DNA from 2 places in the Paenibacillus sp. USHLN196 genome. Region 2 is predicted to be linked to the other one. Evidence: predicted binding sites of a transcription regulator. Region 2 holds the regulator's gene; the other holds the start of a gene.
What was found. The regulator CtsR, encoded in region 2, represses protease genes until heat stress. The targets are predictions, from matches to a motif close to ATGGTCAATAAAGGTCAAACA.
Positions count from the first base shown of each region.

Region 1: the regulator CtsR is predicted to act here: its motif matches at 1,560-1,580, upstream of clpP (ATP-dependent Clp endopeptidase proteolytic subunit ClpP).

Region 1 is NZ_JBBCYH010000027.1:19,630-23,054, reverse strand. Features, by position in the region: gene WFI24_RS33010 (stalk domain-containing protein) at 1-709, shown strand, start outside; gene clpP (ATP-dependent Clp endopeptidase proteolytic subunit ClpP) at 874-1,470, opposite strand; tRNA gene WFI24_RS33000 (tRNA-Arg) at 1,648-1,722, opposite strand; gene WFI24_RS32995 (sugar-binding transcriptional regulator) at 2,150-3,175, shown strand; gene gap (type I glyceraldehyde-3-phosphate dehydrogenase) at 3,283-3,425, shown strand, end outside.
Region 2 is NZ_JBBCYH010000026.1:310-3,734, reverse strand. Features, by position in the region: gene WFI24_RS32530 (protein arginine kinase) at 1-754, opposite strand, end outside; gene WFI24_RS32525 (UvrB/UvrC motif-containing protein) at 783-1,307, opposite strand; gene WFI24_RS32520 (CtsR family transcriptional regulator) at 1,339-1,800, opposite strand; gene WFI24_RS32515 (GNAT family N-acetyltransferase) at 2,262-3,425, opposite strand, start outside.

The DNA of each region.
Region 1 (3,425 bases), on a different contig from region 2:
CTCAGCAATGAGAGATTATCTGGGTGTACAGGGGAATTGGGATGGCAAAACCAAAACATTGACGCTCAGCAAGGTGAAACAAAATAGTGTGAAAGTTAAAGCGGCGACAGTCAATGTCACAGTGAAAAATGCCGAAGTGGATGTACAGTATCCGCAAGTGAGTGGACTTGCCAGCAAAGAGGCTGAAACAGCGATCAACAAAGTGCTGAAAGACGAAGTGGATGCATATGTAGCCGACTTCAAGAAACAGACATCTGAGTTTGGTGGTGCAACAGCCGATCGTCCATATGCGTTCGAGAGCTCTTATGTAGTGACATACAATGAAAGAGGCGTATTGGGACTCATTACACAACGATATGAGGATTATGCTGGTGCTCATGGTATGACGTACCGAACAGGCCACACCTTTGCACTGGACACAGGCAAGGAGCTTACGCTAGATGATGTGCTGCAAAATAACAAAACGATGCGCGAGACATTGGGTAAAAAAGTGGGCGAACAACTTAAAGCTGGCGGTGGCTACCTTGAAGGTTACAAAGGGTTGAATAAAGATCAAGATTTCTATGTGACACCGACGGGTGTAGTGGTGTTCTTCCAGCTGTATGAATATACGGCGTACGCAGAGGGATTCCCCGAAATGCTATTTACGTATAAAGAACTTCTTCCTAAAGGTACAGAGCCTTTCAGTGACGTAACGGGAAGCAAGTAAGCGATCATTAGTGTGCACTTTTGTGTTATCTTTCTTATAAAGTGAAAAAAGAAGCCCTCGTCATAGATATGACGAGGGCTTCTTTGCGTATGAGCAACACATTTAGGTGTTGCTTAGTACGTTAAATGTTGATTGCGTTAACGCAGACCGTGGTCTACTAGCAATTAGATGCCTTGTGAACCTACCTTTTCGAGAACCTTATCAATGATACCATATTCTGCCGCTTCAGCAGCACTCATGAAGTAGTCACGATCTGTATCTTTCTCGATCCGCTCTAGTGGTTGACCAGAACGTTCAGCAATGATGCGGTTCAATGTATCACGCATTTTCAGGATACGGCGAGCACGGATTTCGATGTCCGACGCTTGACCTTGAGCACCACCAAGAGGTTGGTGAATCATGACTTCGCTGTTAGGCAACGCAAAACGTTTACCTTTTGCACCGGCATTCAACAAGAATGCACCCATGGAAGCCGCCATACCTACACAGATGGTAGATACATCCGGTTTGATGAATTGCATTGTATCATAAATGGCCATACCAGCTGTAATCGATCCGCCTGGGCTGTTGATGTATAAGTGAATGTCTTTCTCCGGATCTTCCGCAGCTAGGAACAACATCTGTGCCATGATGGCATTAGCCACAACGTCATTAACATCGCTACCAAGGAAAATAATACGATCCTTCAGCAATCTGGAGTAGATGTCGTAGGCGCGCTCACCCCTGTTGCTCTGTTCAACGACCATAGGAATAAAACTCACGTGAAAAACCTCCTCGGAAATGTAAATGTTATTGGTGTTTCTACTTAAACTGTTACCGTATTACCCACATAATAAACAATTCCAAACAAAAAGTCAAAGAAAGTCAAACTAACTTACAAAAAAAAGAAACCTTTCCGGTTTCATTGGTTAAAAGGGTTATGAGCTGTTAAATAAAAATGGCGCGCCCGCCAAGAATCGAACTTGGATCTCAGGCTTCGGAGGCCTACGTCATATCCATTGGACCACGGGCGCATATTATGTGACAGCAATAATGATTATAGCTCATGAAATATGTAATTGCAAGCAGTTCATTGTGGATGTGGTTTGGATTAGCCTAAAAATGATCATGATGAAGAAGAGTGGATAAAGAGTGCATTTAAGTAAATGCTATTAGAGGTTTTGGACATGCCGTATAAAATGTAATTCTGAGCGATATGTAGATGAGAAAAATGTATTCCTTCTATATATGGTATACGTGTGGCAGTCCTTGATCATGGAAGTCTAGGATTGTGAAAATAGGCGCGTACAAAAGCTTGGAAGCGTGTCGAATTAACATGTTGAAACACTTGCATGTCACGTCAGTTTTAGGTAGAATAGACGTGGGACTTAAAAAGTTAACCCGGGACGTTTTAGGGCCACGAAAGAGAGCTTGGAACGAGAACTTGCGGGAGTGGAAAGCATGCGAACGATTTTAGAAATACAAAAGCAGCTTCTGCCTGATCTCATGGATATCTTGAAAAAGAGGTATACGATTCTGCAGCAGATCATGTTATCGGATGTGATCGGACGGAGAACGTTAGCTAATTCCATGCAGATGACCGAGCGGGTTCTGAGGGCTGAGACCGATCTGTTAAAGGCTCAGGGACTTATTGAAATTGACAGCGCAGGAATGAAGATCAGCGAGGCAGGGTATGATTTGCTGCAGCAGTTAGAGCCCGTTGCCAAAGAGTTGTTCGGATTATCCGAGCTGGAAGAGCGCATCAAGCAAGCCTACGGTCTGCAAAAGGTAGTTGTGGTTCCTGGTGATTCGGACGTATCTCCGTTTGCCAAAAGGGAACTGGGCAGAGCCGGAGCGAAGGCTCTCGGCAATATCATGAGTGACAATGACGTTGTCGCCGTTACTGGCGGATCAACAACGGCCGAAGTCGCAGAGCAACTTAATCCACCAACATCTCTTAAAGGTGTCTGGTTCGTACCGGCACGTGGTGGACTAGGAGAAAGCCTTGAAATTCAGGCGAATACGATCGCATCCACAATGGCAAAACGGGTAGGAGCGCAATACAAACTCCTGCATGTACCGGATTTGCTTAGTGATCATGCCTATGAATCATTAATCCAGGACCCCAGTGTTCAGGAGATTCTACAGCTGATTCGGAAATCGCGGATTGTTATTCATGGAATTGGTGATGCCGTGGAGATGGCGACAAGACGTAAACTTGCGATGGAGATTATAGATGAACTTCAAGAGCAAGGTGCCGTATCTGAATCTTTCGGTTATTACTTTAATGATCAGGGTGAGGTTGTACATACCATGCTTACACTGGGTATGCGACTTCAGGATATTGAACGAACTGATGTCGTGATCGGAATTGCAGGTGGCAAAAGCAAAGCTGCTGCGATACACTCCGTGTTGCGATTTGGTCAGGAAGATATTCTGATTATTGATGAGGCTGCTGCCGAAGTCATTGTTGCCGAAATGGAATAAGAGTTTACTTTTCATCACAACCATTGTTGTCTTGACGGACTTTACCGTCTGTCTTGAATATATAAGTTTCATAAAAAAATTAATCAAAACTTGGGAGGAACTTACTCATGATTAAAGTAGGTATTAACGGTTTTGGACGTATTGGACGCTTGGCATTCCGCCGTATTCAAAATGTAGCAGGCATCGAGGTAGTAGCAATCAACGACTTGACTGACGCTAAAATGCTGGCTCATTTGCTCAAATATGATAC
Region 2 (3,425 bases):
CATGACCTATCATCTGTAATACAACACCATGCAGGTTCTCGATGACTTCCTGTTCGGTCTGTCCCAATGTAATCTGGTTCGAGATCTGGAACAGGTTACCCATCGCCTCGCTACCTTCACCGTATATTCCTCTTACCGTCAATCCCACTTGGGAAACTGCGGTTAGAATACGGCCTATCTGCTGCGTCATCACCAGGGCAGGCAGGTGCATCATAACCGATGCTCTGACACCTGTACCTACATTGGTAGGACAACTGGTTAAGTATCCTCTTCGATCATCAAAAGCATAATCCACATGCGCTTCAAAAGCATCATCTATTGCGGAAGCTTTCTCCCAGGCTTCTTTCACCTGGAACCCCGGATAGAGGCACTGGATACGAAGATGATCCTCTTCGTTAATCATAATACTGACAGACTCATCCTCACTGAGAATAACCGCACCATTCCTGGATTCATTCGCAAGACTTGGACTGATGAGATGTTTCTCCACCAGCACTCGTTTGTCGAGTTCGTCAATATCGAGCAGATCCAGCGTATGAAAATCCCCAAAGGCATGAACGTCATCGTATTGAAGTACTTCGCTCAGCTTATTCAGCACCTCTTCCGATTGCTCATTGGAAGCCAGCATCGGAAACGGAACATGCTGAAGGTTGCGTGCGATCCGGACACGGCTGCTAATGACGATTTCGGAATCAGCCGCATCACTACGCATCCAGTCGCTGAGCGCCTTCTCTGTAAAGCGCAGATTAGGCATTACGCATCCCTCCTACTCATGACAAACTTTACTCCTGAGCTATTCCTTTTTCAAGTCCTCTAATCTGGTCACGGATCTGAGCCGCCTCTTCAAATTCCTCTTGGGCGATACTCTCCTGAAGCTCACGCTTCAGATCGGCGATTTGCCGTTTCACCTTGATGCGACCACCAGCACGTGCTGGCACTTTGCCCACATGGGATGTACTACCATGAACCCGCTTGAACAAAGGGTCCAGACGACTGTCAAAATATTTATAACATGAACTGCAGCCGAAACGGCCTATTTTGCTAAATTGTGAGTACGTCATACCACACTCTTCACATTGAAGTGCTTTTGCAGGTGGTGATCCTGCAGATCCACTTTTGCCAGCTGGATCAAAATCAAGCAACCCGGACAACAAGTTGTGAATGGAAAATCCTCCTGCTGTTCCAGGGATCATCTCCCCTTTTTCACGGGCACATGACTCACAAATATGGAATTCCGTCTTCTCTCCATTCACGATCTTCGTAAAATGAAGTGTCGCCGGACGTTTATTGCATTCTTGGCACAGCATATTGATGTACCTCCTTTGACCCCGATAGTTTTCATTTACCGAGCAAAGATATTAACATCGCCTTCAACATTCTGGCACGAATTTGATCCCGGTAAGGAAGTTTGACCAATATAACCTCTCTAGATACAGCCGCTCGCATCAACCCGGCTTCCCGCTTGCTCAAGAAACGTGCTTCTTCCAGTTGATAGATCAGACCTTCGGCAGCAGTCTGCCCGATCTCATCACCAATACTATGGTGCAAATGATTATGCAGAGCTGATTGGGCCGGTAATTCAATGCGCTGTATGCGAACATAACCACCACCGCCGCGTTTACTCTCTACCAGGTATCCCTTCTCGAGGGTAAAACGTGTGCTGATGACATAATTGATCTGGGAAGGTACACATGAAAATTGATCTGCCAGATCATTACGCTGAATTTCAACCATTCCTTCGGGACTTTCATGCAAAATACTCTTCAGATATCGTTCGATAATATCAGAGATATTACGCATCCAATCATCCTCCACTGTCTGAAACGTTAAGTCAATAAGGACCCACACGCCCCCACAGAGTACACCTTCTCTACCCATTTAACCAATCAGGGAAACAGCGAATCTTGCTTCCACAGACGTTAACAGGAGAGCGAAGGAAGCACGAAGGTCCTTTAATATTCCCTTGATCCTCCGATGAAATGAATACCGTATATGGGCGCTCATCCATCAGATTGCAGAAAGAAAAGCTACTTAAGTATTAAACCTTTAGTTGACTTTGACTTTCTTTGACTTTATATACATTATAGCATATTTTGTGGGTTTGCCAAGTGGGGTCACTATTCATTTTTTACGATTTTACACGAAATATTCGCCAGACACAAAAAAACCTCTCCAAAATTGCCGGAGAAGTCCATTTGTCTTACAATAACGCTGTATTTCTATATAAGATAATCAAGTTAAATGAAGAAGAGAAATCGTAATCAAAAGAAATCAAGCAAGTAGGTTTCTCGTACAGGAATCGCTTGTTCCAAAGCCTTGATGGCTGCTTCTGGTCCTTGAATTCTTCCGATCCGTGCCATTTCCGTCGGTCTGCGATACCCCATCAAGACCGCGGTAAGGGATTGAATATCCACCTTAATGGTCTGATCATCATTGATTGGCTCGGATGTCTTCCATATGGACGCCGTTCCGTTCATTGCAACGTTTAGTTGCCATACCCCTTCATTCCATGGAGCGTGGGCATCTTCTACCTGAAGAACAATCTGCACCGGTGAGTCCTGGCTTGCAAAGGGATACTGGGATATAAACTGCTCTACACTAACGATGCGTGCCATAAAATAAGGTACAATCTCCTGTTGAATCCGTGGGTTATCCAATTGGAAAGCAAGCGTATCACTGGCAGGTGCCTGCAACGTCACTTCCTCAATCATGGAATCATGATTGGCAATAAAGGTCCATAGCCCTTGCCTAGCCTCTTCATTCAGATAGATAATCTCTTTAATGGTAAATTTACTTTCCTTCACCTCATATAAGAGATAACCTTGTGCTTCATCATTTTCATTGTAATATACAGCCTTCTGGCTGGTCCCATGTACAAGAACTGAATTATCCCACCGTGCATCATCCCGGACCAAGGTTCCGTTATAACGCTCAGCATAAGCACTGTATACTTGCTTTAATGTGCTGAGACCCGGATCGCCACGCCGAATCGTTCCAGGTGTCGCTTTTTTCGAAGGCAAATGCGCTGTAGGCACTTTATATCGTTTAAATTCAACATAGGTTTCCCATCCGTATTTCCGATAGAAAGCAAAAGAGAATGGATGCAAGAACGATATACTTTGTTTGTTGCGGTTCATTTCTTCCAACGCATGCTTCAGCAGACCCGCTACCCAGCCTTTGCGTCTATACTCTGGCCAGGTGGCTACACCGGCAATACCACCCATTTCGAACGATCTACCATGAATATAAGTTTGAAAAGGGATAATGTGAAGTTTGGCTCCTAATTGCCCTTCCTCGTATACACCCCATATATCCTGTGACGAAAACTGACTCCGCCGCTTTTCTTTTTGTTCTTCACTCATTACCACTTGAAAAGCATATTGGGAGAGTGCCATCGCTGGTTCAAAATCATCTACCGTCAATTT